4 regions of the Peribacillus sp. B2I2 genome follow, and region 1 is predicted to be linked to each of the others. Evidence: predicted binding sites of a transcription regulator. Region 1 holds the regulator's gene; each other region holds the start of a gene.
What was found. Region 1 encodes LexA, which represses DNA repair genes until DNA is damaged. Its sites were predicted from a motif close to CGAACATATGTTCG; they were not measured.

Region 1 (8,229 bases):
ATGTTTTCCCTTCTTCATAGACCGGAATATCCTGATCCCAGTCAGCAGGCAGTTCACCTTTGATTGCCAGCTCCAATTGCTCGGCTAACTCAGGATGTGCTTCTTTGTAATTTTTGAACAATTCATTCCAAGCTTCTTCTTTTTGAGCGCCTGCATCCACAACAGATTCATTGAAGTGTGAATACACTTCTTCTGGAACATGGAAATCCGCTTCGAATGTCCATTTATATGCTTCTTTAGTCAACTTAAGCTCATCTGCACCAAGCGGAGCGCCGTGAACAGCTGATTTACCTGAACGGTTTGGTGAACCGTAACCAATAACCGTTTTGACTTCTATTAAAGTTGGGCGTGCTTCGTCGGTTTTCGCTTCTTCAAGTGCTTTGGCTATTTCCTGAAGATCGTTCCCATCCTCAACGCGGATATATTGCCATCCATAAGATTTGAACCGGTTTGCTACGCTTTCACTAAATGATTGACTTAAGTCGCCGTCAAGGGAAATATCATTAGAATCATATAAAACAACAAGCCTTCCAAGTTGTAGATGTCCAGCTAATGAAGCAGCTTCAGCAGAAACCCCTTCCATTAAATCCCCATCTCCACAAATGCTATATGTATAATGATCGACTACATTATAAGAATCACGGTTGTAGCTTTCTGCCAAGTGGCGTTCTGCCATTGCCATGCCGACTGCCATTGCGATACCTTGTCCAAGCGGTCCCGTCGTTGCATCTACACCTGCAGTATGTCCGAATTCAGGATGTCCCGGAGTTTTACTTCCCCATTGGCGAAAGCTTTTCAAATCATCGATAGATAAGCCATAGCCCGATAAATGAAGAAGACTGTATAACAGCATAGACCCATGACCAGCTGAAAGAACAAAGCGATCCCTATTAAACCAATCCGGATTTTTCGGGTTATGATTCATATATTCAGTCCATAGTTTATACGCCATCGGCGCTGCCCCCATCGGCATACCTGGATGGCCGGAATTAGCCTTTTCAATTGCATCAATCGATAACGTACGAATCGTATTGATAGAAAGTGCATCTAATTTATCTAACATATAGTAAAACATCCCTTCCTGTAATGTACCTCTTTATATTATAGTGACCAGCATAATATCACAACTAAAATCACTATTTACTAACCCAATAATACAATTTTCTACAAATTAGAGAAGTCCCCTATTTAGATTAAGCTAAATAGGGGAATACATACATGAATGCACTCTCTTTTTATTCCTAAAGGCTAAAAGAATCCACAAATGGAGTGTTCCATGAGAATAGTCCAAGCATTAATGTAAGTTTCTTTTTTCTTTAATACTCTTTATCTTTTGAGGAGTGACGTCATTACCTTCTGGATCAACGACTTTCACATGCTCCAACGTATCGGACATGGACCGTCTGAATGTCTCCAAATACTCACTTCTTAATTGGGTTTGCTCTTTCGCCTCAACTTCCGTCAAACCTTCAGCCTTGGCCTTTTTTGAAAGTTCATTAATACGGGCTAATTTTTCTTTTGATAGCATAATTTCGCTCCTTCGTAATCTGCGGATATTGTCATGTTATTAAAAAAAAAGCGAAATTACAAGTTCTATGATTGACTTTCCTCTGTATTTAGTTGATGCTCGAGAAAACGCCTGTTCACAGTGGCTTTAGATACATTGTATCCAAAGCCCCTTAAAGTGGCTGCGATTTCTGCAAATGTCAATCCATTGGCCCGGAGTTTAATAATTTCTTCAATTGGAATCTCCATACGGTCCCTTCCAGTAGAATTCCTTTGGTTATGAAGGTTTTTTTGCGGACGGTATCCTTTTTCAACCGCTCTTATCATCCCGCGTTTTATTTTTAGATTATGTAGTTTCCTTTGATATTCTTCTACAATACCGACTATCTGAATGACCATGGCATCCGAATCAGATAACTCAAGTTCTCCATCGTGTGAGAGCGTATAAATTTTCACGTCTTCTTTAAGGATGACATGGAAAAGGGCTATTTTGGCATTTCCCCTCCCCAGTCTAGTTTCGTCCTGGATTAATAGAACTTCAGCTTCTTTGGTTTTAAATAGTTCAAGCATGTCAAATATGCCATCCCGATTTAACTCATAACCGCTTGCCTGTTCTTTTATTATGGAAACAACTTCCACATCCATCTTTTCCGCCAATTTAACTAATTCATCTTCCTGCCTTGCCAATGATGTTTCCTGGGATTCTTTTTCTGTGCTAACCCTACAATAGATTACTGCTTTCATAATACCCTACCTTCACTACTTACTGCTGACTGGCCAAATTCTGAACAAGTTCTTCCCCTTTAACCGGTATGACAATGACTTGACCAGGTTTAATCGTATCCGCCCTGACTCCATTATGCTCTTCTATCCAACCAATGAATTCTTTTTTTGTCAAATCAGCTTCTTCATACTCTTCGGCAATTCCCCATAGGGTGTCGCCTTCACTTACTTCTATAGAAAGGAAATCCTTTTTTTGATCATTGTCTAATGTACAAGAGAATAAAATTGAAAAGATGAATACCGATCCCGCTAATAGAATCGTAGAAATATAATTTTTGTATAATTTTTTCATAAATATCCCTCCAAAGCGAATGTTCGTTCGTATGTTACGTCCAAATTATAATACGAACGTTTGTTTCAGTCAACAACAAAATTCGAACTTATGTTTGTATAGAGTTGGGGGCCATGCTATAATGTAGCAAAGAACATTGGAGAAGAGGTGCACATATGACTAAACTATCAAAACGGCAGCAAGATATCCTTGATTTCATTAAAGAAGAGGTCCGCCAAAAAGGGTATCCACCTTCCGTACGGGAGATTGGTGAAGCAGTTGGACTTGCATCAAGTTCAACAGTACACGGACATTTATCCCGCCTGGAAAGTAAAGGCCTGATAAGACGTGACCCAACCAAGCCGAGGGCCATTGAAATACTGAATTTGGAGGAAGCGAACAATATCCCCAAAGTTAATGTCGTGAACGTTCCGTTACTTGGAAAAGTAACAGCGGGCATGCCGATAACGGCCATCGAAAACATAGAAGAATACTTTCCGCTTCCCGAAAGCATGGTTCCGCATGATGACCATGTATTCATGCTGGAAATCATGGGTGAAAGTATGATCGAAGCAGGAATTCATGATGGAGATTATGTCATCGTGAAACAACAAAGCAGCGCCAATAATGGAGATATCGTCGTGGCCATGACGGAAGATGATGAAGCCACTGTAAAACGATTCTTTAAGGAACCGGATTACATAAGGCTTCAGCCTGAGAACTCGAATATGGAACCAATTATTTTAAGAGATGTTTCGATACTTGGAAAAGTTATAGGCTTATATAGACAAATACACTAAAAGCGCTAACCGCGCTTTTTTTGTTTGTTTAATTTATGTCTCGAATTCTCTCATTATGCATATGGAAGACTAGGTTTTGATATATTTTTTTGATAGAATCGAGTTTTCTTAAGATTATTAACATCCTTTCTCATTTATGCAGGATGAAAGGGAAACTAACGCCTTTCTGGATATATGTATTTTGAAAAATAGGAAACCCGCATTCCAATAAAAAAAGGGAGCGTTAAAATCCCGCTCCCTTTTAAAAGTTCATTTCACTCTTAATCTTTGGTTCACTTTAATGAGATTAAGATCGGCCAACCCTTCCACTGTTGAATCTGCACTTGTGTAGAACCATATGCTTTGGCAAGTTTAGAGACGGATTCCCCCTTTTTGACTATATGATAGACCTCTTCGTTGCTTGCGTCATATTTAGTTAAATCACTTGTTTCGATTAGATTCACCAGTTTTTCTATATATTTCGGGTCCGAGGCGTAGCCCGCATCGAATATTGCTTGAAGTGCCTTTTTGTAATCTTTTTTCCTAATGACAGCTGTATACAAACTTCTATTCCATGAAGTCCCCTTTACATATAGATTGGCAAGATCTTGTAAACTTTCTGCCCATGTTGGATATCTTCTGAATTTGGACCATACTTGAACAGGCGCATCGTTGACTTATTCGATTGTTTGAATAATGACAGACTCTCCTTTATAGTCACCTTTTGTACGAATATATTTTTCCCTTGATTTGCTAATAAGCTTGTCCCATAACCACTCTCCAAACAAGCTGTGCAATGACAACAGAAGGTAAAATTTTAAATTCCTTTTGAATTTTTTGGGCATAAGGAGCAATTTCCTTAATAAACGATTCCTCGCTCATTAGAACCTCCCATTATTAGTTGGATATCTTCATTCTTATCGTATTCTAAACTTTGAAAAACTTTACAGCTTGTCCAGCAAAAAAAATGTTATTAATTGTTTTCACTATTATCAATAAGGTGATAACTTACAAAGTACGGCTTCAATTTGGATTAATCATTCTCCCTCTCTAGTAAAAGCCATCAAACCCATTAATATTCAATGGATTGATGGCATTTTAATTGAAGCTGAAAATCTTCATACCATTTGCATATACTTTATTTGATCAATCATTTAATGAATTACTATGGTATAAACCTTTTATAAATGGTAAAAATTAATTTTGAAACTTCTAAATTAAGGTGGTGACATTATGGACTACCCAACTATCCATACAAACTTTTGGGATGCAGTGATAGCCATTCCTACCATCATGATTCTTACTCAACTTATTAAGGTCATTTTTCATATTCCACCAAAATTCATCCCTACCATCGCTTTGGGTATTGGCTTATTCATTTCCATTTTCATTAGCCACCGTCATCATTTGGTTGCAGGAATTTTCATGGGCTGGTTTTATGGCTATGCAAGCATTGGCAATTATTCTGCACTCAAAACTGGTATTTTATCTTATAGGGAATCTTATCAAAAGACGGATTAGACCCTAGATGGCACTCGTTGGATTTCATGAATCTTTTTTGTTGCAGGGGGATCTGACTTGCTAAATACCCTTCGATCAACCGCTCACTTAGTACCAATATGAAATACGGCCCGGCTGTTTCCTTTTGCTGAATCATTTCAATACATTTCACCCCAAAAAAAGACCTCTCAATTAAGAGAAGGTCTTTTCTAATCATTTTTACTATTTTTCTATATAGACCGAACGAATCAATGTACGGGTTCTTTCAGTACCATTCACATTTTTTTCCTTGACATCAATCGTTACATTATAAACACCTGATTTAGGTACTTCTGGAAGAGTACCAGAAAAATTTTCGGCGTCCATTACCTTAATGGAGCTTTTTTCACGAATTTCATTACCGTTTTCATCTATTAGATGAACCGAAAATGTTGTGCTGATTGGCCTTTTGTTATCATTCATTGGATTCTTTATTGAAAATTTTGCATCTTTTTGCTTAACTTTTCCGGCCATACTTAATGTAATGGGATTCTTTTCGTTAAAATGTGCTGTGAACAGGTATGCGTCTTTTGGAGATTTAGTCTTCAGTCGAACTCTCCAGTCACCAATTTCTAGGTTATTTCTATTAAATGTTTGGATGGTGGCACCATTAAAAAAGGAAGTTTCATTTTTTGCAGAATGAACTTTTAAGGAAGGTGCATACTTTTTATTGGAAGGAGAAATTAATTCGACCTCGACATCATTTGAAGCTGTATATATGGTTATATTACCTGGGGCTGCTTCATTTACATGGAAACTTTTTTCGTTCCAGACATTTTGTTGCAGGACATCTCCCAGGACGGTTTGAGAGAGTGCGGTTGTGATGACATCATCTTCAACCCGTTCTTTATAATTGACATTTAAACCAGGAATCCCAGCAGTAGAATTGCTTCTTAAATAGGGTTCAATTCTTGAAAATACTGCTGAACCTACTCTAATATTGTCGTGATCATAGTTGGGATCCGTAAATAAATGTGATGCGTAGGGTATTTTTGTACTCCAAACATTCACTAGACCATCATTTTCTCCATATGAAGATAAATATTGTCCACCCATTGATAAAGCTGAAAGAACCGGACCCCTATTCATACCGGCCACGGTGAAATACATATTTTTACGGGAGTTAACATGGTTATCCGTGACAGATCGAAATTCCGCCATTTTACCAACTTGTAAAGAATAAGTTCCTTCATCTTTTTGACCCAATAGGGAACCAAGCCAGCCCGCATACCAGCTATAAGCCAAATCAGCTAGGTTAGAACCGTGATGAGGGGACGCTAAAGTGATGACCCTTCCGACATATTGGTGCGCTCCATAGTGTACTAGAGCCGCTTGGGTGTCTGGCCCCCCTTTACTGTGGGCTATTATATTTACTTTTTCGCCGCCGAAATGGTTACTGATTTCTGCAAGCATTTGAGCTAACAGCCTTCCATTAGCATATTGGCTCACTGATCCATTTCCAGCTGAATCATAAAGCTGAACAAAAACCGTTTGGTAACCGGCTTCATATGCTTTGGTATACATATCATTGACACCATGATAGTCTGTTTCACCGTACCAGCTGGTTGAACTGCCATTTTTCCCTTGGACAAAAACGATCGGAGGTCTATTTGTGTCAAGATTGGGAGGGACACTTCCCAAAAACCAATCCCCTGGGTTGAAAGTTTCGGATGGCGGCTTCAATTTTCCTGCTGAGGAAATGTTAGGCTTAGCCATTATTAATATGGTAAGAATGAGGACAAGAAAAACGACATAATTGATTACTTTCTTTTTCAATTGCTATCTCCCCCTATATCCTATGGAATTTTTCGAATTCGCCTATTATCAATGCCCTCCTTTACAGGTCTTCTATAGCATTCATTAGTTTATATTTGTACTCTCGCATGCCATTACCTGCTGAATTCATAAAAGATGGGAGAAAAAAACTAGAAGAAAATTCATTAACATAGAGATAAAGTATGAAGATTTCCTTGAACTCATCTAATATACAGGCTTTTTCATTTATGAAGCTGTTCATGGAGTACGCCTTGTGAAAATTCTATTTAGGTTGATGCCTACGTGAATTTACCTGGCTCCCAAACATTAAAACCGCGTGAGAGGCTCGTGTAGTTTCTGGTGGGTTAGATTTCCACGCGACCCCGCCATCCTTTTTAAGAGAATTTCATTTATAATTTACCATTTAAAAATTGGGCTTCCCCTAGTCCAAAACTCCAATCAGCATCCCCATTGGTAACAATTGAAACCATAATATCATTTGGTTCTATTCCACAATTTTCTCCCAACTCTTGAACCAAAACTTTATAAAAATATTGCTTCTGATCTTCCCTTCTTTGTTTACTAGTTACACTTATTACTACTAAGTTCTTACTTCTCTTAAAACCTAACCCGGTATCTTCTATTATTAATTCATGAGCTGGATGCTGATGAACTATTTGATATCGATCTTTTTCGGGTACATCGAAAGCTTTAACAACTGCCCGGTGAGCAGCATCCAATAGCTGTCTTAAAGAATTCTTATCTCGCCCTTCGATTAAATCAAATCTGATTAGTGGCATTATAAATACCCTCCATAGTTAATATTTGATTACGTTACCCTGGTGCTAGCATAAATAGGATTTTTACTTTAGAGTTAGAACTTTTCATCTACTCTATACGTTACTTTTTAATCCTAAGTAAGGCATTTTTTACAACTAGATTTCCCCTCGATAAATCGAACAGTACTGGATTTCGCATTACTATTTAATGTGTTGACCCCGTGTATCCTTTTAAAGGAACCCTCTTATTACATCTTTTGGCCCCATTGCCAAGTCAATTTCAGCATCTGTTGCCACTTGGCCATTAACAAGGTGAAACATTCCTGTTAATTTTCCTTTATTAGAATTATGGTTCTATACTATAGTAATTGTTTTTGCACCTGCCCCTCTGTATAGGTAGTTGCTTTTAAGTCTATATAGAGAGAGCGAAAACGCCCAGGCGAAGAACCCATTGCGGTAGTAAAAACACGAGTAAAATAGTGAATATTTTTAAAGCCGGTTTCTTCCGAAATATCTTTAATGGATAAATCTGTTGTTTTGAGTAAGGTCGCAGCTCTCTGTATTCTCTCATTTTGAACAAACTCCGAGTAACTTACACCAGATTCCAAGACAAATATTCGAGACAAGTGCCGACCGGATATATGCAAATGATTTGCTGCATCAGTAAGTTTTAAAGGCTGTGTTAGATTATCCATGATATACAATTTAGCTATATTAAAGAGTGAAGAAGCCGTTTTGGGAAAGGTATGTTGATTATCATTATGTGAATGAGAAACAAAAGTTTGTACTAACGAAAGAATGAGGGAATAAGCCAAAT
Region 2 (8,229 bases), 1.6 Mb from region 1:
AGAAATCATTTCCTGGGAAAGCGGAAGCGAAATTGATTCTTGTTTTGACGGATGAAAAAAGTTTGGCCGAACAAAGGGCTGTCACTGCTGCCCTCAATCATGTCAGTAAAGCGGAAAGTCAGCGATTCATGGTTCTCGATGTCGTCCATTTGCCCTCAGAGCATGTGTATAATATTGAAATGATGAATCGTTCCAATTTGGATTCATCATTCATGGTGACTATAGAGGATTTAACGGATGAAATATTATATATAAAATAAATCAAAAAAACCGGACTGAATCATTTATGAATTCAGTCCGGTTTTTTTAATGGGATTTCGCTCACAAGGATGAGCTCATGTCCTGGATTTTATAACGTTTTCGCACCTAAATATTTTGGTTTCCAATAAGAATTATCCATATTCGTGATGGTTATTCCTTTAGAAGACGTAGCACTGATGAATTGACCATTTCCGATATAGATCCCAACATGGGATACTCCTGTTCTTCCAGAAGAAGTATCAAAGAATACAAGATCACCTTTAGCTGGTGATGATACTTTTAAACCTGTATTGGAATAGAGCAATGATGTTGTACGAGGTAAGGTAATTCCTTGTGATTTCTGGAATACGTAATAGACGAAGCCTGAGCAGTCGAATCCAGTCGGTGTTGTTCCGCCCCATTTGTAAGGTTTGCCTATTAAGGTTTTTGCATAGCTTATCAGGCTTGTATTATTGACATTATAAACACCAAGCGCATTAAATGTGCCTCGGCCGGCAATCCCATCGGCAGTTAATCCTTTGGCTTTTTGGAATTTTTTTACTGCAGATACAGAATAGGTGCCGTAATATGTAGTCAGTGAACCTGAATATGTGAAATAACCTTTGGTTTTTAAAAGTTGTTGTAGTTGTTTGACATCGCTATGTGTCATTCCGGGTCTGAGGGTTTGATCTCCGATATTTGCAAAGGCTTGCAGTGGGGTTAGCATCATGGCAGATGCAACAGCAGCTGAAGCGATCCATTTCTTCATAATTTTCATTTCCTCTCTATCTATCTCTCTATTATTCTTAACAATATTATCCTACAATACCATTATGACAATTAGACATAATTTTGGTTACAATTACATTACAAAAAATGAGTAGTAAGACTAAAATTAAATAGACGAAAGTCTATTGAAAAGGGTGGATGAATTTTAAAAAACTAAGCATATGGATTCACTTGAAATTATTCAAGTTACTAATTAATCTATTTGAAAAAAACTATATGGAAACATAGTTTAAATATGGTAATTTATCCGTTTTTAGGGTCTGTTATATTTTTCAAGGGAATTACAATAAAAAGTAGAAATTTGTATGAAAACTTCCATTGAATAAGAACGTATATTCGGTTAAAGTTATGAATATAATAAAAGCGAACGTATATTCTTGTTAGGGTGAAGAAATGATGGATTATGGGACGATGCCGAAACAATCAATTATGTGTATCGATATGAAAAGTTTTTATGCAAGCTGTTCTGCGGTCATGCTTGGTCTGGACCCACTCGATTGTTATCTGGCGGTGGTTGGTGATTTGAAGAGGACGGGGAGCATTGTGCTTGCAGCTTCTCCAAAAATGAAGAAGGAATTTGGCATCAAGACAGGTTCGCGGATGTTTGAGATTCCGAATGATCCAAGGATTGTCGTCGTTGAACCCAAAATGGCGACCTATTTAAGGGTCTCGACAGAAATCACCCGCTTGTTCAACCGTTATGTGCCCAAAGAAGCGATTCACGTGTATAGTGTGGACGAAAGTTTTGTGAAAGTCGATGGTGCCGCTTCTTTATGGGGAGATGCCCGGGTGATAGCTGAAAAGATAAAAGATGAAATCGAACGGGAATTACAGCTCCCATGTGCCATTGGAATTGGTCCGAACATGCTTATGGCAAAACTTTGCCTTGATTTGGAAGCCAAAGATAAAGGGATTGCAGAATGGAAGTATGAGGATGTGCCAAACAAACTTTGGCCGATTTCCCCGCTTCGTGAAATGTGGGGAATCGGCAGGCGCGTAGAAAAAACCCTTCATGGAATGGGAATATTCACGGTTGGGCAGCTTGCCAATTATGATCTTGAATTACTTGAAGCGAAGTTTGGAATTATGGGCAATCAGCTTTACCACCATGCGTGGGGAATAGATTTATCGGATATGGGGGCAGTGATCATCGAAGGGCAGGTCAGCTTTGGCAAAAGTCAAATCCTGCTTAGGGATTATAAGGCGGAGCATGAGGTCAAGCAGGTCATGCTGGAAATTTGCGAAGAAGTTGGAAGAAGGGCACGTACCCATCGCAAGGCAGGAAGGACGGTCAGCCTAAGCATTGGTTACAGCAAGGATGAGTTTGGCGGTGGTTTCCATCGTTCGCGTTCGATCAGCGAACCGACCAACATTACGATGGAGTTATATAAAGTTTGCCTGGAGCTTTTTCATGAGAACTATAAGCAAAAAACGGTTCGGAGCATAGAGGTCCGACTCTCGAATATTGTGGATGATAACGAAATGCAGCTGACTTTATTTGATGCTTCGCGCTGGAAAAAGCGGGAATTGAGTTACACGGTTGATCGAATCCGCCATAAATATGGACCCAAATCGTTATTGCGTGCAGTTTCGTATACAGAAGCGGGTACAGCTGTTCACCGAAGCAGGCTGCTTGGTGGGCATAAGGCGTAAGGTTGACTTTGAAGGGAGGGAAAAGAATGATTCGTGATCGCGGCCGTATCAAATGGACATCGATGATGTTGCCGGAGCATGTGAAGATGCTGCGGGATTGGGTGGTGGAGGATGGCTATGAAACGGAGCGCATCCTGGATGAGCAGCAACTGGAAGAAATGAATGCGGTAATGGGGGAAGCGATGGAGGAAAGAAAGGATGTCGCGATTGCTCATTATGAAGGAAACCGGTATCAGCTGTTAATCGGCAGGATCCATTATTATAATGAGCTCACCCAAAAGCTTCATATCGTTGATCGCTTTCAGCAGGCTCACTATATCAGGCTTTCCGATATAGCGGATGTAAGGATAATGGAATAATGAGCGGAAGGGCTGTTCTCAAGGGACAGCCTTTCATTTTCGGAACGACATCGATCCTCTTTACTGTATTTTCATCTTGATAAAAGGAAATCATCGGGCAAAAGGGAATCTGACTTGTAGCACGGTTAATGGAAAAAGTGATTTTCATGTCGGCCGATCTTGCAGAAGGAAGCAGGCAGTTTCGTTAACAGAAACATTTTTATCGTTTATAATGGGGGAATGCAAAGACATCGGGAGGCATGTAATCATGTATATTGAATGGACGGAAAGAGCGGCTGAGAAAATAGCCGATAAGGTACAGGGACAAGAAGGATATTTACAGTTGAAATATGATACTGATGGCTGTGGCTGCGTGGTAAGTGGTGTGACGGCGCTATGGTTGGTCAACGAACCTGAGGAAGGTACCGAAAAAGCGGAAACAAACGGAATCCCTCTATATGTGGAGAAATCGAAAATGATTTTTTTGGATGAAGTCATGAAAATAGACTTTGTTCCGGAAGCGAACAGCTTTCAGTTAAAAAGTCCGAATCAAATCTTAAATCCGAGGATGAGCTATTTTAATAAAATCTAACTGAAGAAAATGAGAGGGAATCTTGGATCCCTCTCATTTTCTTCTCAGACAAGTTCGAGAAACTGATCGATTTGATCTTCATATTCTTTTGGATTTTCATTATAAGATTGAGCATGGGCCCCTTTTTTAGCGATGTACAACTGCTTTGGGCCCTCTTTTGCTGCATATAATTCCGCTGTCATGGAAGCAGGAATAAAGCTGTCATTCTCACTATGGATGAAGAGCACGGGGTTTCGGATATTTTTCATATAATCGATTGGGGACACTTCATTGGTCCAATATCCATCACGGAGTTTGATGAACGTACGCCCAAGCGGAAACACGGTCCAAGAGGGAAATGGGATTTCAAGCTTGAGCTGGTGTTTGATCTGATCCTCGAAATTTGAAAATGGACAGTCCGCAATGTAAAAGTCAGCACCATCTTCAAGCATTCCGGCATATAAAAGCAGGGTTACGGCCCCCATGGATTCTCCATGAATGCCAATATGAAGATCAGAACCTTTACGCCTTTTCAATTCATCGATTACGGCTTTCAGGTCGAATTTTTCATAATGTCCATAACTGCTCGTCTTGCCACCGGAATCCCCATGCCGGCGGTGGTCATAAATGATGGCATTGAAGCCCCGCTTAAGAAAAATATTCATGTACTTAATGGAATTGACTTTGTTCTCCGTCACACCATGGGAAATGACCACCCACTTATTGGTATCATGCGGTTCGATAAACAAGCATTTCAAGGAATATCCGGATGGTGAGGATACCCAAATTTCCGTTTTAGGCAGATTATCAAAATCCTCCCTGATCAGGCGTTTAGCCGTGATTTCACGATTCTGGATAAAATCAGCTTCCTTTTTTTTCATGTACATGATCCGATTGGAAAAATAAATGCCGACGCCGATGATATAGGTTAGGATTCCAGCGAGTGTAAACCACCATTTCTTCATGAAGGATCCTCCTCGGTTGATTTTCTTTATTTTACCATGAGGGAAATGGGAAAACACTGTTTGAAAACCATAACGAGGAAAACGGCAGTCGTGATATAATAATTTCATAAATGGCCAGGAGGTTTTAAGGATGAAAAAGAAACAGCCGCGAAATCAAAATCAAAGCAAAAACCAAGATAAAGATTCATCATCATTGAAACTTGGTGATATGATCAATCAAGATATCATGTCCCAGCTTCGTCAAAAGCAAAAGGAACTGAATGAGGCTGAACAAGAGAAAAGGGCAGCGGAAGAAGAAAAAAAACGCGAAGAAAGAAAGCAGCGGGAGAAGAACAAATCATTCGAAGAACTATTGGGTGAAAGCAATATGAACTGGAAGAACTATAAATGAAGAACAGGGAGCAGTTTAAGGGGCGTCTCCCTTTTTCGTTCCTAACAACAGGAAAGAACCATTCTTAGAAAAGGATAGGGGAACATTCCTTGCTGATATTCCTTTATTTTATAAAGTATAACGATTATATTAAAGATAAGTTCGATATGCATTCATATCGGATGGACTACTACTAGCTGGTGATATGATGCAAAGTAAAATAGAAAATGTACTGGAAAACCAATTATGTTTCCTGCTTTATGCAAGTTCAAGGGAAATGACGAAAAAATATAAACCGCTGCTTGATAAACTCGAAGTGACATATCCTCAATATCTGGTTCTTCTTCTACTATGGGAACAGGATACACTTACAGTGAAAAAATTAGGGGAGCTGCTTGCCCTCGACTCAGGAACGCTAACCCCCATGTTGAAACGAATGGAGCAGAATGGCTTGATTGTCCGTGAACGTTCCACTGAAGATGAACGGTCTGTCATGATAAAGCTGACGGAAAAGGGACATGGTTTACAGGAAGAGGCCTGTCTCATTCCCGATCGAATTTCGGCTATGTCGGGTGAGGATAAGAGGGTGGTTGAGGATTTGAAAGCTTCACTGCTCCAACTATTGAAAACATTACAGGAATTTTAGCAAAAAGGAAAAACGCTTGGGAATCCCAAGCGTTTTAGTTTGTCGAAAAAAGGAGATTCGGAATGGTCTTATCCCTAACCAAATTATAAAAGAAGGCTTGGTTATCCAAACCTTAGTAGATTGAAGAAATTTGCGACACTCCTGCCGAATAACTGGCTAGCCGAGACCCCACAGACGCTTGGCTGACAGTCGACGGAAAGGGAGCGGATTTGATCCGTGGATCTTAAATAATTGCTTCGGCGTCCGAATAGTGAAATGAAGGTCGAAATAATTTGTGAAAGATCGAATAAAGTGCGGTGTAGGTCGAAAAAAATCGTGAACGGTCGAATAATGTGCAGTGTAGGTCGAATAATTGCGTGAACGGCCAAAAAAAATGTGGTGTAAGTTGAAAAACTGCGTGGACTGCCGGGAAAAAGCTCCGGATAACGAAAAAAGTACGGTGTAGGTCGAAAAAAGTGCACCGGCTGAAATCAACTGCAACTTTTTTAAAATAAAAAACTGCAGGCAAACTCGCTTTTCTTCGAGTTTGTCTACAGTCTGAGACGCTTGGGAACCCCCAAGCGTCTTTTTGTCGGATTAATCTACATCTATTTCAATGGCGACATCCACATTGCCGTTGATTGCTTTTGAATAAGGACACATTTGATGTGCTTTATGAACAAGGGTTTCGAATGTCTCCTTATCGACCCCGGATCCCTTCACGGCCAAAGTTACAGCCAAGCTGTACTGATGCATCTCACCCATCAATAGACTGACGCTTGCAGTGACTTTGGAATCGAAAGAAACGCGTTCAATTTTACCAACTGATTGCAAGGCACTATCAAAACATGCAGCATATCCAGCTGCAAAAAGCTGTTCCGGATTAGATGCTTCAGGCATCTGTTTAGCCCTTGGCGTTCCCGGCATCGCAATATCAACCGTGAAGTTACCGTCAGCGGAAATAGCCGTTCCTTCTCTTCCGCCATCCACTGTTACTGATGTTGTAAATAATGTTTTTGTCATGATTTTTCTCCCTTACCTTCTTATTTTTAATTGTGCACAACTGAATTGTACAACATTAACTTTAGGATGGCAATGAAAAAGTTGAAAAACTATATCGAATGAAGTTATCGATCAAAATTCATCAACTGAATATATTAGAAGTGGGGTCTGGAAAGGATTAGAATGATAGGAGATACAGAAGCACTATGGAAAATAAAATGACGGAACGGAAATAGGCTGCCTATCCCGTTGGTTAAACGCAGATAAGGCAGCCTCTAAAGATCGTCCTGACATTCCTTTGAAACATTTAGTTTAGTTCGAACAACTTTTTATTCCCGGTGACTTACATATTTGTTCGCTTTGGTCAACTGCTTCAAGATATCAAGCTCGGTTTTGGACAGTGAAGAGCTGTTAGCGGCCTGGCAGTTTTCACGGAGCTGCTGTACTGAGCTTGCTCCTGGTACAACGGTAGCGACGCTTTGATGGGACAATACATATTGAAGTGCCGTTTCATTCAACTTCCTATCAGAAAGTTTGTCCTTTAATTGCGGAAGTAAATCCTTAAGCTCGTGATAGCTATAGTCGAGGTATCCATCCTCTTTTGCCTTTGCAAGCATTTTCTCGCTAAGCAACCCTTTAGCAAGGGGCCCACGGGCGATGATGCTGATCTGTTTGTTGTCCAAAAGGGACATCCACTCTTCTGGGCGGCGGTCGAGAAGATTAAACTGCATCATTACGGAATCGAGCTCGGATTTTTCAGTGAATTCCTTGATCACATTCGGACGAATCGAGGAAATTCCATAATATCGGATATAGCCTTCTTTTTTCAGTTCTTCAAATGCTTCTACCGTTTCTCCGATATTGTCTGAAATGGTGCCTCCATGTAATTGATAAAGGTCAATATAATCAGTCCCCAACCGTTTTAAGCTATCTTTTACTGCCGTTTTAATATAAGAGCCAGATGGATCCCAGCTCCAGGCATCCTTATTTTCATTCCAACGGTTTCCAACCTTGGTGGCTATGTATACCTTATCGCGGACCGATTTTAAATTCTTTCCGACGATTTCTTCATTCATACCGAAATCATATAAGTCAGCCGTATCAAAGTAATTGATTCCTTCATCTAAAGCGGCCTGTATGATTTCGGATGCCTGATTTTCAACAGTCCCCAATGACATGCATCCGAGCCCGATTTCAGATACTAGCAATTCTGAATTGCCTAGTCTGCGTTTTTTCATGTTATCCACTCCCTTTACATTCATTGTAAAGGAGAAATCCATTTCACTCAAAGAATTCACTTGATCCGTTTTAAAGGAGCGGGTGGCGCCTGATGGTGTATGTCGGCAATCCAATCATTGATATAGACATATTGATTTTGCAATTGTTTTAGTTTTTGAAGGATTTCCCAACTCTTTCCGGATAAAGTAACGCTTTTTTCCAATACGTAAACTTTCATTAAATCGCCCTCCCTCTCTATTATGGTAAAATGTATGAGAAATCATGCTGCAATTAGAACAGAGGAGTGGTCAGGATGAAAAAATTTGAAGAAAAAACGCTGTCTTCGGAAAAAATCTTCACAGGAAAGGTAATCAGCCTGCAAGTGGATGATGTTGAACTTCCTGATGGGAAAACGGGTAAACGTGAAATAGTCAAACATCCGGGAGCGGTTGCCATCA
Region 3 (8,229 bases), 760 kb from region 1:
GGCTGCTGTATTTCTTCATTTTATTATTTGGTTTTTCAAAAGCATTTGAAAAGTCTTCCGTGACGGTATCGAAACGGAAAGTGATCCAAACAGGCATTTACTTATTCTGGCTTTCTGTTATTTCTTACCTGGCACTATTTCCAATCAGCTTCATTGGTTACCGGATGAGTAAAAGTTACCATATCAGTACACAAAGTTTCACCTCGTGGATGAAGGATGGAGTCATCGAATTTTGGGTGAATTTTGGGTTGATGTTCATCATCGTTTCCGTCTTATATTGGTTAATGAAGAAAAGTGTGAAGAAGTGGTGGCTCTATGCTTGGATGTTGTCCATTCCATTTACCTTGTTTCTTATGTTTGTTCAGCCTGTTTTGATTGATCCGCTGTATAATGAATTCTATCCGCTCAAAAATAAAGAGCTGGAAACGGAAATATTGGCACTTGCCTCACAGGCTGAAATTCCGGCTGATCACGTATATGAAGTAAATATGGCGGCAAAGACAAATGCATTAAACGCATACGTGAACGGCATAGGTTCCAACTCAAGGATAGTCCTTTGGGATACGACCCTCAATAAACTAAAGGAAGATGAAATCCTTTTTATCATGGCACATGAAATGGCTCATTATGTTGAAAAGCACATTTATATAGGGATTGCAGGATATTTAGGAATGACTTTAATCGGCTTATGGCTGACATCGAAAATCATGAATTATATCATAAGGCGCTGGGGCCACCTGATAAAGGTGCGTACGGTTGACAGCATCGCTTCTCTTCCATTATTTTTCTTAATAACGTCTGTCCTGCTGTTTGCTTCCAGCCCGGTGTCCAATTATGTTTCCAGATATCAAGAAACAAGGGCTGACCGTTATGCCATTGAAATGACCGGGGATAAAGAATCAGCAATCACCACTTTCCAGGAACTCACAAGGTCGGGTTTGAGTCAGGTCAATCCACCATTCCTGGTAAAATGGCTACGGTATTCCCATCCAACCATGCTCGAGCGGATTTCCACTGTTGAAAATGCAGATACAAAGGGTGATTGAAAGCCAGCTGAAAATCAGCTGGCTTTTTCCTTTACTTATATTGGGAAAGTGTAAGTTTGTAAGTTGTTTTCAGAAAAAACTATTATTTTTAAAATTCTTAGGTTCTCTACTATAATAAATTAAATTCCCAGTTCGTTTTAAGGAGATCAGATATGTATAATGTACTTTTTATCACTATAGGCTCAGTGCTTGTTGCAGTAGCCTACAACTTATTTTTGATACCTCATTTAATTTTAAGCAGCGGACTTAGTGGACTTGCGATTATGTTCGGGATCATTACCCCAGTCAACACAGGGATATTGAATTTTCTCTTGAATTTGCCATTGCTAATTCTAGGATACTTGAAGTTAGGAAGACGCTTTATCACCTATACGATATTATCAGTTGTCGTGATATCCGTCAGTTTATATCTCATTCCAGTTCATGGAATATCCACTGAACCGATTTTGTCTTCTTTATTTGGCGGAATCATATCGGGATTCGGTATAGGCATCATTTTTCGTGCTTCAGGTTCTTCTGGCGGTTTCGATATCATTGCCATGCTGTTGGCTAAGAAGAGCGATTTTCCACTTGGTACATTGCTTTCAGTGATGAATGGAGTTGTGGTGGTTATCTCAGGCTTCATCTTTGGTTGGGATGCCGCATTATATACGCTGATTTCCATATATGCAGCTGGAAAGGTGATTGATACGATTCATTCCAATCACATTAAATTAACATTAATGATCGTTACGAAAAAGAGTGACGAAATGAAAGCGAAGCTCCTGACCAACCTATATCGAGGAATTACAGTCATGGATGGTGAAGGTGCATACTCTGGAGAAAAGAGTAAAGTGATGATGACAGTCATTACCCGTTATCAATTAACCGATGTAAAAGTGATGATAAAAGAAGTAGATCCGAATGCTTTTGTCAATATAACAGAAACAGCCGAAGTCATGGGGATGTTTCATAAAGAGTGATGATAAATAGAAAAGCCTCCCAACATTAGGGGAGGCTTTTTTGATTATCAGGCTGTTATTTAGTCATGCATTTTAACTTCCAAACTGTTTTAGCAAAACGTTCATTTCAGAACTTAATTTTAAGAATAAAGGTTCGTTTTTCATATCCAGGGCTTCATCAATCTGTTTCGCAAGGATATTCTTCTTGGTATTAAGGACGGATTCCAGAATAATCATATCAATTAACATTTCCTGAACCACAGCATCGTTTTTCATTTCGCTCATTGATAAGGACTTCACTGACTCTGAATAAGATTTTTCATTTTTCAAAGTTACCACCCCTGACCCTTTTTATTAGTATATGGATTTGAGCGGATAAAATCAACTGAAAATTTAAAAAATTCGAATCTTGATAGAAAATGTGTCGTTTAGATGACGAAATGACCACTATGTATAAGAATTTTTAACTTTCTGTGAACTTGCTTTTTATCTTTACAGGTTGTGCTATTATAGTGAGTAATTTAACATATATTTCCCATCTGACTTCACCTATTTATTGACAATGGGGAATGGAGGGGTACAAACAGCAATTAAGAGTATAAGCTTTGTTAAAGTGAAAAAAGTGTTTAATGCAATGAGGAAGAGGTGGATTAATAATGAAGGAAAACAGTCAGGGAATCATCGAGGAGTATGAAATCACGCCATATACACTAATGGTTTCGCCAATCAATTATGGCAGTAAAATATATGCCCGTATCGTTGAAATGGAGGACGAATTCGTCTCGCCCTTTAAACCTTTGGAGATAGTAAAGAAAAGCTGTGAGTTCTTCGGGTCAAGTTATGAAGGACGCAAGCAAGGCACGAAACAGCTCATAAACATCACACATAAAGCACCGATCGCGATTGATCCGACGAGTTCGATCTTCTTCTTTCCAACTACATCTCCGTTGCGTCCCCAATGCATCTGGATATCACATGAGCATGTAGTATCCTATGATCGCCTGGATTCCAAACATACAACCATCACATTCAGGAATAAACAAACCGTCGATATAGAAGTATCATGCAGTTCTTTCGAAAACCAGCTGCACCGGACATCCTTTTTAAAAACGAAACTCATCCAGAGGATTGAGGAAACAAAGAGGAAATCTTTCTATCTGTTCACCGAAGCAAATGGAGTCAAGGCTTCAGAGGTAATGTCAAAGTATATACCACGTTAGAAAGGGATTCAGGCTGGGATAATCATAAAAGCATGATCGGAATGAAAGTAAAGAAAACAAGCGTACGAATTCACTCGAAAATAATGAGAGCCCTTCTTATTAAAGAAGGGTTCCATAATTAATCTTCAAATAATTCATCCATTAGATCGTCAATTTCTTTTCTTAATTTTTCAGTGCCTCTTTGGAAATGGAAATATTATCACCATCGATAATCAGCATATCCCCTACTTTTGCTCCCTTAGGAAGAGCACTTTTAGGATAATCCTTCATGACACCACCATCGATCTCAACGACAGCAACCTTTCCTTCGAAGCGATCAATAATTCCTTGTACCATTTATTTCACCGTCTTTACAGTAATTTTCTGACCTGTAGAAGTAAAAATAATGTTACCTGATTTATCTGTGCGATAGGTTTGGGCTTTCGCTGAATTCAACCGTTTTACAACTGTAGAAGTAGGGTGCCCATATCCATTTTTCCCTACACTGATTACAGCGTATTTCGGTTTTGTTTTGTTAATGAAAGCTGAACTTGTTGATGTTTTTGCACCATGATGGCCGACTTTAAGTACATCCACACTTGGTATTAGTTTTTTAGACAGCATATCTGTCTCGGCTTTTTCTTCAGCATCACCTGTAAACAAGAATGTTTTTTTGTCGTGTTTAAGTAAAAGGACAGCACTCCAGTTATTTAAGTCAGACTTAGCATAGTCTTTAACAGGTGCAATGATTTTTAAGGAATTATCCTTAGCTTTAGTGTTGATTTCCACGCCAGTCTACGCTTTTTTTAGTAAGCTTCTTCTGCTTAACAGCCGTTAAAAAGTCTTAGTACGCTTGGGTAATATGAGAGATTTTAGGGGCATAGACAGATTTTATATTAAGCGTTTTAATCACATAAGCCAGACCGCCCACATGATCCGCATCGGGGTGAGTGGATACTACAGCATTAAGTGTTTTTTTTAGGTAGGCAACAACATCGTCGCCCTTTTCTTTTCCGCCACCATCGATTAAAACATTTTCGTTACCTGTTTGAATAAGAATTGAATCTCTTTGTCCCACGTTGATGAAATGTACCCTCATATTTGAGGCTGCCTCAGTTGTTTTAATCCAGTGAATAAAGATAAAACAAGAATAGCAACTAGTAGAATATTGATTTTCTTCTGGACTTAAATATGAAGAGGAGCTACGAGTAACATAGATAGGAGCAATCTAATAAAATACCAGTTAAAATGTCCTGTCCTGGGTATCTATGATGATTGTTTAAAGAATCCGCTGATTTTTTGAATATAAATTATGTCCAGAATTTCACAGTGAATAATAGTTTTACATAAAAGAACTATTAAAATCCGGATGAGTTCCTCAAAATCGCCAATCAGATCGGGTATGAAAACTTAGGGCTCACCCAACAGCAGTATGTTTTGCAGCTAGAAACCTGCAAGCAAACGGCAGATATTGCAAAGGGTATAGGCGTAGGCCTTTATGATGTAGGTGAAGAATATGTGAAGGGAGTTTGGAATTTTGTCACAAATTCTGGGGAATCGATTGAAATTGTGGCTAATTCTATTATTCACCCATATAAAACCCTATATATTGTTAAGTCCATCTCGGATTCTTATAACGGAATATGCTTTACATTTTCGAATTGATTATTAAAAAAAGAAAAACCATGCAGGGGTTAAACATTGCATGGTTTTTTATAAGAAAAAAGGGTTGGAGAAACTTTTAACGATCAAATAAAGGGGTATAAGTTTGTTAGTGATTCACTTCATAATATATTGGACATCCACTATGTTTCAAATATTTTGTTCAATATTTCACAAACTATTCACAAGGGTTCTTATCTTTCTGGAAGTTCTTTTTTATATCAAGAGATGGTTACTAGTAGATGGCTAGACTGGTATAGGGGCAGTATATAGACATGACTTAAAAAAAAAGAGTTCTGGTTGACGTTTTTCATTTATGAATTTGTTCCAATCGAATACGGATTTATATCCATAATAAACTTTCCGCTTTTTTGTTGGTTAATTTATAAGTAGGCGATTTATTTTTATAAGCTGTCAGAGACTCTTTAATTAAAGTAATTTGGTTTTCAAAGACTTTACTCAGACAATGCCGTTAACAATCTTTTGCAAAAATGCTGTGCTGACTCTAAAATGATAGTGTTGGGGAATAGTTATGTTTATTGTACAGAATTAAAGTGGTGATTAAAATGACGATTAATTATGAGCATGCCAGCCCAACCTATTATTCGTTAAGGACAGTGGAAAAATTGAAATCCCTTATCTTTATGCCAGGAAAGATCAGATGCGATTTAATGGTCATATCTTCCTTCCCCCAGGCATCTGTATCCTTCCCGAAAGACTCCAATCACCCATCATTCATAGGCAAACAATATGGAGGATGTCTGCAATAGGGATAATCCGCTAAATTTCCCTTGAGCGGAGACTTTTTTCGAAAAAGTAATAACATAACAAGTCTTCGGTTTTGTTGCGAAGGCGGGGATTGAAGTAATTATGATGTTCCTCGTATCCTTTATATAAAAAACAATACATCGTGAAGGATTCATCGCGTTTGATTTGACTTACTTTAATATTCTCCTTGCGCAAATAGCGCCGTACCTCGGCAAGATCGTCCTGGACCACCGTTAAAATATGTTCGACTAGTTCCGAATAGGGCCTTTTTAATTTAAACGGACTAATTTCGATGACCTTGAGATCCCGGTTCAAGACTGTAATAACCATAGGGAGGTAGATGGCTTTTTCAATCATATTTCGGTCATCTTCTGGAATGCGGGTCATCATGACCGCTCCTTTCTAAAGTAGCACGTTTACAATATTAATATGTATACTTAGTAAAAGTTAGAACGTTTGTTCTCATTTTTTAATCCTAATGCATTTTCAGTGCATATGCAAGCAATTTTGATAAATGATGAAATTTTTGTTAACAAGATTATGTTTTCCTGAGATAGGGAAAGTATGAAGATATATGGATAATAATTCTTGCAATTTCAGGGGAAAGTGATATATCTAAAATAAACGGTTTTTAATAAGTTTATGCTGCTTTTATAGTAGCATGTCGAGGGAGATAATTATGGATTTGGATACTATACGTGAGTGGTTTACACTTGATCATATATCGGCGCTTATTCAGCAATATCGCTCATTCGGTCCAATTCCTGGGATCTTACTGCCGATGCTGGAAGCCTTTTTGCCCTTTTTGCCCTTAGTGGTGTTCGTGCTTGCTAATGCAACGGCTTTTGGTCTCTGGTGGGGGTTTTTATTTTCTTGGATTGGTGCTGTAGCTGGTTCTTTTTTGATCTTTTTAATTATTAGAAGATATGGTCAAATGAGGTTTTTTCGATTTTTGCAAAAACATAAGCAGGTACAGAGGTTGATGGTTTGGGTGGAAAGCCATGGATTCGGTCCCATGTTCATACTGCTCTGCTTCCCTTTTACTCCATCGGCTATCGTGAATATCGTGGCTGGACTTTCAAAAGTCAGTCCTTTGCAATATGGACTTGCAGTCGTAGGAGGGAAAGCGGTGATGATTTTTACGATCAGCTTCGTAGGTTACGATTTAGTGTCCTTAATACATAAGCCTGTACGTACGATCATTATCGGGATTGTCATCTTTATCCTGTGGTATGTAGGAAAAAGACTGGAAGTCCGGTTAAATAAAAGCATGAAGAGAGAAGAAGGACAATAAATTAGTATATAAATGTAGTAGGGGTTGAACTAGATGGAAAAAACAAACAAGAATACTTTATCCGATTGGATAAAAGCAGCCATGATAGCTTTTGTTATTTACATCTTAATCCGTACTTTTTTCTTTTCAAGCTATGATGTTGAAGGAAAATCGATGCAGCCGACCCTTGAAGATGGCAATAAACTTGTCGTGAATAAAATCAATTACCAGATTCATGATATCAACCGATTTGACATTATTGTTTTTCATGCGAATTCACAAGAAGATTATGTTAAGCGAGTTATAGGGATTGCAGGTGACCGCATTCGTTATAAAGATGATTGGCTTTACGTAAATGGTGAGAAAGTGGATGAGCCTTATCTTGAGAAATATAAGGAAGGTTTTCCGGGACAGGATTTTACGGGTGATTTTACCTTAAAAGAATTGACGGACATGACCACAGTCCCGGAGGGCAAGCTTTTTGTAATGGGTGATAATCGTCTTGAAAGTGCGGACAGCCGTCACTTTGGTTATATACCTGTTGAAAATGTTATCGGTAAAGTCGATGTTCGATATTGGCCGCTCAAAGAATTCAATTATAGATTTACAGGTGAATGATTCGAAGCCCGAAAATTATGAGGGCTTTTTCTTTTGGGGAAAACGCGAACGTACGATTGGTGTTTTTTTAAGGGAAACGGTAAAATAATAGAAAGTGTGCCTAATTGGAAACAGAAACCTAGTCATAAAAAAGAAAGTATTTCTGGTATGATAGATCTAGATATTATGTTGTATAAGGGGGAAAAGAGATGTCACTCCGTTTTTTACTGGGAAGATCGGGTGCAGGGAAAACTTCGCATATATTGGACGAAATTCGCTCCAAATTGGCAGAAGATCCCGAAGGCAATCCAATTATCTACCTCGTTCCTGATCAGATGACGTTTCTATCTGAATATAAATTAATTAAAACACCAGACCTTGCCGGAATGATCCGGACACAGGTTTTCAGTTTTAGCAGGCTGGCTTGGCGCGTTCTTCAGGAAACTGGGGGAATGAGCCGGCTACATTTGGACAGCGTTGGCGTTAATATGTTGATACGGAAGATCATGGATGATAAAAAGGAAGATTTAAAGATGTTTCGCCGCTCTGCTGAAAAGCAGGGGTTCATTGCACAGATGGAACTAATGCTGGCTGAGTTCAAGCAGTATTGCATCCAACCTGATGACATTCAAAATTATTTGGCCGAAACATCACCGTCCGGCAGCGGCATTCAGGATAAACTGCATGACCTTGAATTGGTCTATCAGGCTTTTGAGGATGAAATGGTTGACAAATATTTAGAT
Region 4 (8,229 bases), 240 kb from region 1:
CCTTAATGGAATCCGGGTGAATGCCGTTGCCCCCGGTGCGATTTCCACTTCCATGCTCGAATCCTTCAGTGCTGAAGATTTGGAAATCATCAAAGGTGATATCCCAATGGGCAGGATGGGCAATTCGAAAGAAGTCGCCGAGGCCGTATATTATTTGCTTTCTGACAAGTCATCTTATATAACTGGACAAATCTTAGGCGTAAATGGTGGATGGTACACATGATTTTTTTAAAGACATGTATAATTTCCTCGGTTCCTTCACAAAATATCTTTGTACTATTTTGAAGGAAAGGGTGACCATTCATGTCTGTACTAGACAATTGGGATCAATGGAAAAATTTCTTAGGCGACAGATTAAATCAAGGTGAACAACAAGGTTTGTCAGAAGGTGCTGTTAACAACTTGGCTTACGAAATCGGTGATTACCTTGCTAAGCAGGTTGAGCCCCAGAATGATCAAGAGAAAGTACTTGCTGATCTTTGGTCGGTCGCAAGCGATCAAGAAAAACATGCCATGGCAAGCGTTATGGTCAAGTTAGTCGAGAACAATGGATCAAAGTAAAATATCAATCCAAAGGCCCTGTTATTAATTAACAGGGCCTTTGGATTGAAGTTGATCACTATTTATCCTCTTATATAAAAATGAATATTTTTATAGGGTTTTTCCTTTTAACTTATCCCGAAATGCTATATTATAGAAGCTAGACAATAATAATTAATGGGTGCAAATCTTGAAATTTACGGTGGATAAGTTTTGCCCCGGATGTTGGGTAAAAGCTTTTAGGCTTAAGGAGTGTTATCGTGGAGAATAAAGAATGGTATTTTGAATATGAAATTCAAGTGAACCGTCCTGGTTTATTAGGGGATATTTCCTCCCTGCTGGGTATGCTGTCCATCAATATCATCACTATTAACGGGGTCGATGAAGGCAGGCGTGGTTTACTTTTGTTGGCGAAAGACAGCCGTAATATAGAAAGATTCGAATCAATCCTCCATACGATGGATACGATAAAGGTCATTAAGCTGCGGGAACCTAAATTGCGTGATCGTCTCGCTGTCAGGCATGGCCGTTATATTCAGCGCGATGCTGATGAGAAGAACACTTTTAGGTTTGTCCGTGATGAGCTAGGCTTGCTTGTCGATTTCATGGCCGAGCTATTTAAACAGGAAGGTCATAAATTAATCGGGATACGAGGCATGCCACGTGTCGGGAAAACTGAATCTATCGTTGCTTCGAGTGTATGTGCTAATAAGAGATGGTTGTTTGTGTCATCGACCCTTTTGAAGCAGACTATCCGCAGTCAGCTTATTGAGGATGAATATAATAATGATAATTTGTTCATTTTAGATGGAATTGTTTCCACTCGCCGTGCAAATGAGCGTCATTGGCAGTTGATTCGCGAAATAATGAGGCTTGATGCTGTTAAAGTCATTGAACATCCGGATGTTTTTGTCCAAAATACGGAGTATACCCTAGAAGACTTTGATTATATTATTGAATTGCGAAACAATCCAGAAGAAGAAATAACATATGAAGTTGTAGACCAAAAAGACCAGTTTTCAGGGTCCGATTTTGGTTCCTTTGACTTTTAAAATGGCAGGTGTTTTATTTGACTGAGTTAGGTAATCGATTAAAGGAAGCTAGGGAAGCAAAAGGTCTTAGCCTAGAAGATTTACAGGAATTAACGAAGATTCAAAAGCGTTACCTCATTGGCATTGAAGAAGGAAATTACAGTATGATGCCTGGAAAGTTCTATGTACGGGCATTCATAAAGCAATATTGTGAAGCGGTCGGGGTGGATTCAGAAGAGATTTTTGAACAATATAAGAGTGAAGTGCCCTCAGTCTATAGCGAGGAATTGCCAGAACAGCTTTCAAGGGTCCAATCCAGAAAAACGATACCGGCAGGGGATTCGAAGGTTGTAGAAATGTTACCGAAGATCTTGGCTGTCGTTTTAGTAATTGGTGTGGCCGTTTTGATATGGGTACTGGTATTGAACTATATGGGTAACCCAGATAATGATGATAAAAAGAACGCTAAAGAGAATGCAGCCGTGGGCTACAATAAAAGTGATGGGTTTAACGAAGAAAAAGAGAATGCAGACAAGAAACAGAATGAAGTAAAACCAGATTCATCTGATAAGAAGACTGAAGATGAATCAGATGTTAAAGATGAAAAGAAAGAGCAAAAACTTAGCGTCATCAGTTCCACCGGTAAAAATAGTACGTATGAATTAAAAGATACGGATACCTTTAAATTAAAGGTGACTTCCAAAGGCTCACCATGGGTTGGCATAAAAAATGGTGAAGGTAAATTACTATTCCAGGGCACCATCGACAAGAACAAAAGCCAGGAAGTTGATTTCACCAATGAAAAAGAAGCTGTCATCAATGTTGGCAGAGCGTATGAAACGGAAATTTTTGTGAATGATGAGAAGCTGGAGTATTCCATTTCACCGACTGAAGTGAATACGCAATTGGTAACGATACAATTTACGAAAGCCGAATAGTCATCTTATAGATGACTATTTTTTCTCTATATAATTCAGGCGGGAAATGGTCCACCCGGCATATTAGATTGTATTTTGAGTTAAATTATACATATAAGCATTATGTTAAGATCTAAAACGCATTGCCGAAATGGCAGGCGTAAATTTTGGAGGTTAAAAGTTTTGAATTTGCCTAATAAGATTACAGTAGCAAGAATCTGTTTAATACCAGTATTTTTAATTATCATGCTCGTACCTTTTTCATGGGGGACGTTGACTTGGGGAGAATACAGTTTGCCAGTGGCGCACCTAGCTGGAGCCATCCTCTTTATTATCGCTTCTACTACGGATTGGATCGATGGCCATTTTGCCAGAAAATATAATATGATTACTGATTTAGGGAAATTTTTAGATCCATTGGCTGATAAGCTTCTGGTTTCGGCTGCCCTAATTGTTTTGGTTGATCTGGATTTAATGTACGGTCAGTCTTGGATTGCCATCGTGATCATAAGTCGTGAGTTTGCCGTGACCGGTTTGCGTTTGGTATTAGCGGGTACAGGCGAAGTGGTTGCAGCGAACCAGCTTGGTAAAATTAAAACATGGGCACAAATCGTTTCTATTTCAGCATTATTGCTGCATAACCTTCCGTTTGCCCTCATTTCACTTCCGTTTGCTAATATCGCATTATGGATTGCATTAATCTTTACAATATGGTCAGGTTTGGATTATTTTATAAAAAACAAAGAAGTATTTGTTAATTCTAAGTAAAACGAATGGTGGTTTTGAAAAGATGGATGCAGAAATCATTGCAGTGGGCTCAGAGCTTCTTTTAGGACAAATCAATAACACTAATGGAAGATTCTTATCGCAGCAGTTTGCGGAAATGGGGATCAATGTTTTTTACCATACTGTGGTTGGGGATAACGACCGACGATTGCAACAAGCTATAGAAATCGCTGAATCAAGGGCGAACTTGATTGTCTTTACCGGTGGACTCGGTCCTACCAAAGATGATTTAACGAAGGAAACGATTGCTCGCCATATAGGGAAAAAGCTGGTTTTTAATGATGAAGCTTTGCAATCCATTGAAGCTTACTTCCAAAAGCGGGAACGGACCATGACGGAAAACAACAAAAAGCAGGCCCTTGTCTTAGAAGGCAGTGAAGTGTTGGCAAACGATCATGGCATGGCACCGGGAATGGTCTTGTCCAAATCCGGGATTACATATATGCTCCTGCCTGGGCCGCCAAGTGAAATGGAGCCGATGTTTTTAAGTTATGGTTATGAATCGATCATGAATAAATTGGAAAAGCATGAACGGATCGATTCCAAGGTTCTTCGGTTTTACGGGATAGGTGAAGCCGAACTGGAAACGGTGATTGAAGATCTCCTTGTCAATCAAACGAATCCGACAATTGCTCCGTTGGCAGCCGAAGGGGAAGTGACGTTAAGGATCACCGCTAAAGACTCTTCTAAAGAAAAATGCGAAGAGCTTATTTTAGAAGCGGAAAAAGAAATTCTTAGCAGGGTAGGTAAGTTCTATTATGGAAGTGATAATACTTCGCTAATAAAGGAACTTGTAAAAGAATTGACGGTCCGCAAGCTTTCGATCGCGGCAGCCGAAAGTTTGACCGGAGGGATGTTCCAAGAACAGCTGACAACCATCCCAGGCGCCGGTAAAGTCTTCAAAGGCGGTATTGTCAGCTATACGAATGATGCGAAGTCGAATGTCCTCGGCGTCAGTGATAATACCATCTCCGAGCATGGGGTGGTCAGCGGTGAGTGTGCAATGGAAATGGCCTCTAATGTCCGGAAAAAGCTCGATGCGGATGTAGGCATAAGCTTTACGGGTGTCGCAGGGCCGGATGAACAAGAAGGCAAGCCTGTAGGGACAGTATTTATCGGCATTTCATATCGGGATGGAAACACTCATTTCAAAGAGTTGAACCTTTCCGGAAGCAGGGCGCAGAACCGTATTCGCAGTGTGAAGTACGGATGTCATTACCTATTAAGGGATTTATGAACGCTGAAGCAGAGCTTTTTACAGCTCTGCTTTTTATTTGGTTCAAGAAGTTTGTTTCTTGAAAAAAAGGGAAAAAAGAAAAAAGTTAATTCAATGAAAATGTTTTTTTTAGGGAGTAAGTGAAAGGAAATGGAGATTTCATTAAGATAAAAAGCTTTTTTACAAAGAATATCCCGCAAGAAAAAAACGAATGAATGTTCGACTTTTTGCTTGGCAAAATAGTAAAAAGAGTATATAGTAAAGATAGGTTTTGAGACAGGATGCAAACCTTGATCTCAAATAAATTGCTAACGTAAGTACACCTTTAATCGGACAGCCGATTATTTGAATATAGAGGAGGAAATTGAGTGAGTGATCGTCAAGCGGCTTTAGATATGGCGTTAAAACAAATTGAAAAACAATTTGGTAAAGGTTCTATTATGAAACTTGGGGAACAGACTGATCGTAGGATTTCAACGATTTCAAGCGGTTCTTTAGCATTGGACGTAGCATTGGGAGTGGGCGGATATCCAAGAGGCCGGGTCATTGAGATATATGGACCTGAAAGCTCCGGTAAAACGACTGTTGCCTTACATGCTATTGCAGAAGTACAAAAAACTGGAGGCACGGCTGCATTCATTGATGCCGAGCATGCTTTAGATCCAGCGTATTCAGAAAAACTTGGTGTGAATATTGATGAGTTACTGCTTTCGCAGCCTGATACTGGTGAACAAGCCTTAGAGATCGCTGAAGCGTTAGTTCGAAGTGGAGCGGTAGATATCATTGTCATTGACTCGGTGGCAGCACTTGTTCCTAAAGCTGAAATAGAAGGCGAAATGGGAGATTCCCATATGGGTCTTCAAGCCCGGATGATGTCTCAGGCACTTAGAAAACTGTCTGGTGCCATTAATAAATCAAATACCATTGCCATTTTCATTAACCAAGTACGTGAAAAAATCGGTGTTATGTTTGGAAATCCAGAAACGACTCCGGGAGGCCGGGCATTGAAGTTCTATTCAACAGTTCGTCTGGAAGTGCGTCGTGCGGAACAATTAAAACAAGGTAATGAAATCGTCGGTAATAAAACCAAAATCAAAGTTGTAAAAAACAAAGTTGCTCCACCATTCCGTCAAGCAGAAGTTGACATCATGTATGGTCAAGGGATTTCCCAGGAAGGTGAAATCATCGATATGGGTGCAGATCTTGATATCGTCCTTAAAAGCGGATCGTGGTACTCATACAATGAAGAGCGTGTCGGACAAGGCCGCGAAAATGCGAAGCTGTTCTTGAAAGAAAATAAGGATATCGCTCTGGAAATTTCTCAGAAAATCAGAGATCACTATAATCTTGATGGAGAGCATGAATTACCACCAGAAGAAAATGAAACAGAAGAGCATTTTGAATTACTTGATTAATGGTAGGAAAAGGCCTAAGCTTGTTCGCTTAGGCCTTTTCTATATATTGTGAGAAAAGTGCGAAATTTTCAGCGGATTAAATGGCATTGAAAACAGATATCCAGACTTCTTCCATAATGAATGCTGTAGTTAATGATGGTTGATATTAAGAAAACTTGAATAATCATTGATACATAAGGGACAAACGCTTGACAATAAAAATTCTCAACTATACAATTAATATGTATATTTTACAATTTTTCAAACTAAAATTTTGAAAATTAAGTGCTGTATATTGAATTTATGTGCAATGTACTTGCCGACAGTTCAACATTTTATGTAAAAAGTTCATAGCAAGGGGAGGTGAAACGATGGAACCCATGACAATCATCTTCACTTTGCTTGGCCTAATCGTCGGTGCAGTTGTTGGTTATTTTATTCACAAATCAAAATTTGAGAGTAAAATAGCAGGGGCAAAGGGCTCTGCGGAACACATCCTTGAGGATGCAAAACGTGAAGCGGAAGCACTTAAGAAAGAAGCCTTGTTGGAAGCAAAAGATGAAATTCATAAAGTTCGTTCCGATTCGGATCGGGAATCCCGTGAAAGAAGGAACGAATTACAAAAACAAGAAAATCGGTTATTGCAAAGAGAAGAGAATCTGGACCGCAAGGATGAAACGTTAGACAAACGTGAAAGCCTTTTGGAGAAAAAAGAAGATTCTCTAAACCAAAGACAACAGCATATTGAAGAGATGGAAAGCAAAGTGGACGAGACGGTTCGTAAGCAGCAAACAGAGCTTGAACGTGTTTCCGGTTTAACTCGTGAAGAAGCTAAAGCAATCATTATAGACCGAATGGAAAACGAGCTGGCTCACGATGTAGCGCTTATGATTAAAGAAAGTGATACCCGTGCCAAAGAAGAAGCTGATAAAAAAGCAAAAGAAGTTCTTTCTCTTGCCATTCAGCGTTGTGCGGCTGATCATGTTGCAGAAACCACCGTTTCTGTAGTAAATCTTCCAAACGATGAAATGAAAGGACGGATTATCGGACGTGAAGGACGAAATATCCGGACGTTAGAAACGCTAACAGGTATTGACCTTATTATCGATGATACTCCTGAAGCTGTCATTTTATCTGGATTTGATCCAATTAGACGGGAAACGGCACGCTTGGCTCTTGAAAAACTTGTTCAGGACGGACGGATCCATCCGGCTCGAATTGAAGAAATGGTTGACAAAGCAAGACGTGAGGTAGATGAACATATTCGTGAAATTGGTGAACAAACAACTTTTGAAGTTGGAGTTCACGGTCTTCATCCAGATCTCATCAAAATACTAGGGCGTTTGAAGTTCCGTACAAGTTATGGGCAAAACGTACTTAAGCATTCAATTGAAGTGGCCCAGCTTTCAGGTTTACTGGCCGCTGAGCTTGGTGAGGATGAGGTTCTTGCCCGCCGTGCAGGTTTATTGCATGATATTGGGAAAGCGATTGATCATGAAGTGGAAGGCAGTCACGTTGAAATTGGCGTTGAATTAGCAACCAAATATAAAGAGCATCCAACGGTCATTAACAGCATCGCTTCACATCATGGCGATACGGAACCAACTTCCATCATTTCAGTTCTTGTGGCTGCCGCTGACGCATTATCAGCTGCAAGACCAGGTGCTAGAAGTGAAACGCTTGAAAATTACATTAGAAGACTTGAAAAACTTGAGGAAATTTCCGAATCCTATGACGGAGTGGAAAAATCATTTGCGATTCAAGCCGGACGTGAAGTGCGGATTCTAGTGAAACCAGAACAAATCGATGATCTTTCGGCTCATCGACTCGCACGTGATATCCGAAAAAGGATTGAAGAAGAGCTCGATTATCCAGGTCATATAAAAGTTACGGTCATCCGTGAAACAAGAGCAGTCGAATACGCCAAATAAATTGTTAATGAAAGACGAAGTGGTGCAAACCACTTCGTTTTTCTTTTTCCGATATTAATCGTTAAGCGTAATTCCTATAATTACCCCAAATTATGTTACAATACATACTTGAATAATTCATATAATTAGGTGAATCTAGAAAGGGTTTTACAATGAAATTGTTATTTATTGGAGATGTAGTGGGGTCTCCTGGACGTGACATGATCCAAGAATACCTTCCTAAGTTAAAAGAAAAGTATCGTCCGCATATCACGGTAATCAATGGGGAAAATGCTGCAAGTGGCCGTGGAATTACAGAAAAGATTTACCGCAGTTTTTTAGAGTGGGGAGCGCAGGCGGTGACCATGGGAAACCATACATGGGATAATCGCGACATTTTTAATTTTATTGATGATGCGAAATATCTCGTCCGTC

Region 2: the regulator LexA is predicted to act here: its motif matches at 1,355-1,368, upstream of ABIE66_RS17685 (Y-family DNA polymerase).
Region 3: the regulator LexA is predicted to act here: its motif matches at 6,066-6,079, upstream of ABIE66_RS06195 (YhjD family protein).
Region 4: the regulator LexA is predicted to act here: its motif matches at 4,699-4,712, upstream of recA (recombinase RecA).

Annotation. Positions count from the first base shown of each region.
Region 1 covers NZ_JBGCCB010000001.1:1,971,958-1,980,186, reverse strand. Annotated here, with positions in the region: gene tkt (transketolase) at 1-1,063, opposite strand, end outside; gene ABIE66_RS09975 (DUF896 domain-containing protein) at 1,295-1,528, opposite strand; gene ABIE66_RS09970 (YneB family resolvase-like protein) at 1,594-2,250, opposite strand; gene yneA (cell division suppressor protein YneA) at 2,270-2,581, opposite strand; gene lexA (transcriptional repressor LexA) at 2,737-3,360, shown strand; partial or broken gene ABIE66_RS29045 (glucosaminidase domain-containing protein) at 3,633-3,989, opposite strand; gene ABIE66_RS09945 (hypothetical protein) at 4,093-4,221, opposite strand; gene ABIE66_RS09940 (hypothetical protein) at 4,573-4,860, shown strand; gene ABIE66_RS09935 (esterase/lipase family protein) at 5,062-6,594, opposite strand; gene ABIE66_RS09930 (tautomerase family protein) at 7,044-7,433, opposite strand; gene ABIE66_RS09925 (AraC family transcriptional regulator) at 7,772-8,229, opposite strand, start outside.
Region 2 covers NZ_JBGCCB010000001.1:3,583,379-3,591,607, reverse strand. Annotated here, with positions in the region: gene ABIE66_RS17695 (hypothetical protein) at 1-260, shown strand, start outside; gene ABIE66_RS17690 (C40 family peptidase) at 350-1,009, opposite strand; gene ABIE66_RS17685 (Y-family DNA polymerase) at 1,423-2,682, shown strand; gene ABIE66_RS17680 (YolD-like family protein) at 2,709-3,041, shown strand; gene ABIE66_RS17675 (iron-sulfur cluster biosynthesis family protein) at 3,289-3,612, shown strand; gene ABIE66_RS17670 (alpha/beta hydrolase) at 3,657-4,556, opposite strand; gene ABIE66_RS17665 (YqkE family protein) at 4,687-4,947, shown strand; gene ABIE66_RS17660 (MarR family winged helix-turn-helix transcriptional regulator) at 5,135-5,572, shown strand; gene ABIE66_RS17655 (Ohr family peroxiredoxin) at 6,149-6,574, opposite strand; gene ABIE66_RS17650 (aldo/keto reductase) at 6,883-7,791, opposite strand; gene mciZ (Z-ring formation inhibitor MciZ) at 7,848-8,009, opposite strand; gene ABIE66_RS17640 (NUDIX hydrolase) at 8,085-8,229, shown strand, end outside.
Region 3 covers NZ_JBGCCB010000001.1:1,208,920-1,217,148, forward strand. Annotated here, with positions in the region: gene ABIE66_RS06155 (M48 family metallopeptidase) at 1-1,046, shown strand, start outside; gene ABIE66_RS06160 (YitT family protein) at 1,199-2,008, shown strand; gene ABIE66_RS06165 (IDEAL domain-containing protein) at 2,081-2,317, opposite strand; gene ABIE66_RS06170 (competence protein ComK) at 2,644-3,207, shown strand; gene ABIE66_RS06175 (DUF3006 domain-containing protein) at 3,370-3,543, opposite strand; gene ABIE66_RS06180 (ComEC/Rec2 family competence protein) at 3,544-3,975, opposite strand; gene ABIE66_RS06185 (MBL fold metallo-hydrolase) at 4,031-4,264, opposite strand; gene ABIE66_RS06190 (hypothetical protein) at 5,388-5,618, shown strand; gene ABIE66_RS06195 (YhjD family protein) at 5,629-6,003, opposite strand; gene ABIE66_RS06200 (TVP38/TMEM64 family protein) at 6,296-6,910, shown strand; gene lepB (signal peptidase I) at 6,944-7,507, shown strand; gene addB (helicase-exonuclease AddAB subunit AddB) at 7,696-8,229, shown strand, end outside.
Region 4 covers NZ_JBGCCB010000001.1:1,735,435-1,743,663, forward strand. Annotated here, with positions in the region: gene ymfI (elongation factor P 5-aminopentanone reductase) at 1-223, shown strand, start outside; gene ABIE66_RS08810 (DUF3243 domain-containing protein) at 304-561, shown strand; gene ABIE66_RS08815 (DUF3388 domain-containing protein) at 801-1,592, shown strand; gene ABIE66_RS08820 (helix-turn-helix domain-containing protein) at 1,601-2,509, shown strand; gene pgsA (CDP-diacylglycerol--glycerol-3-phosphate 3-phosphatidyltransferase) at 2,672-3,256, shown strand; gene ABIE66_RS08830 (competence/damage-inducible protein A) at 3,279-4,511, shown strand; gene recA (recombinase RecA) at 4,859-5,905, shown strand; gene rny (ribonuclease Y) at 6,256-7,815, shown strand; gene ABIE66_RS08845 (TIGR00282 family metallophosphoesterase) at 7,968-8,229, shown strand, end outside.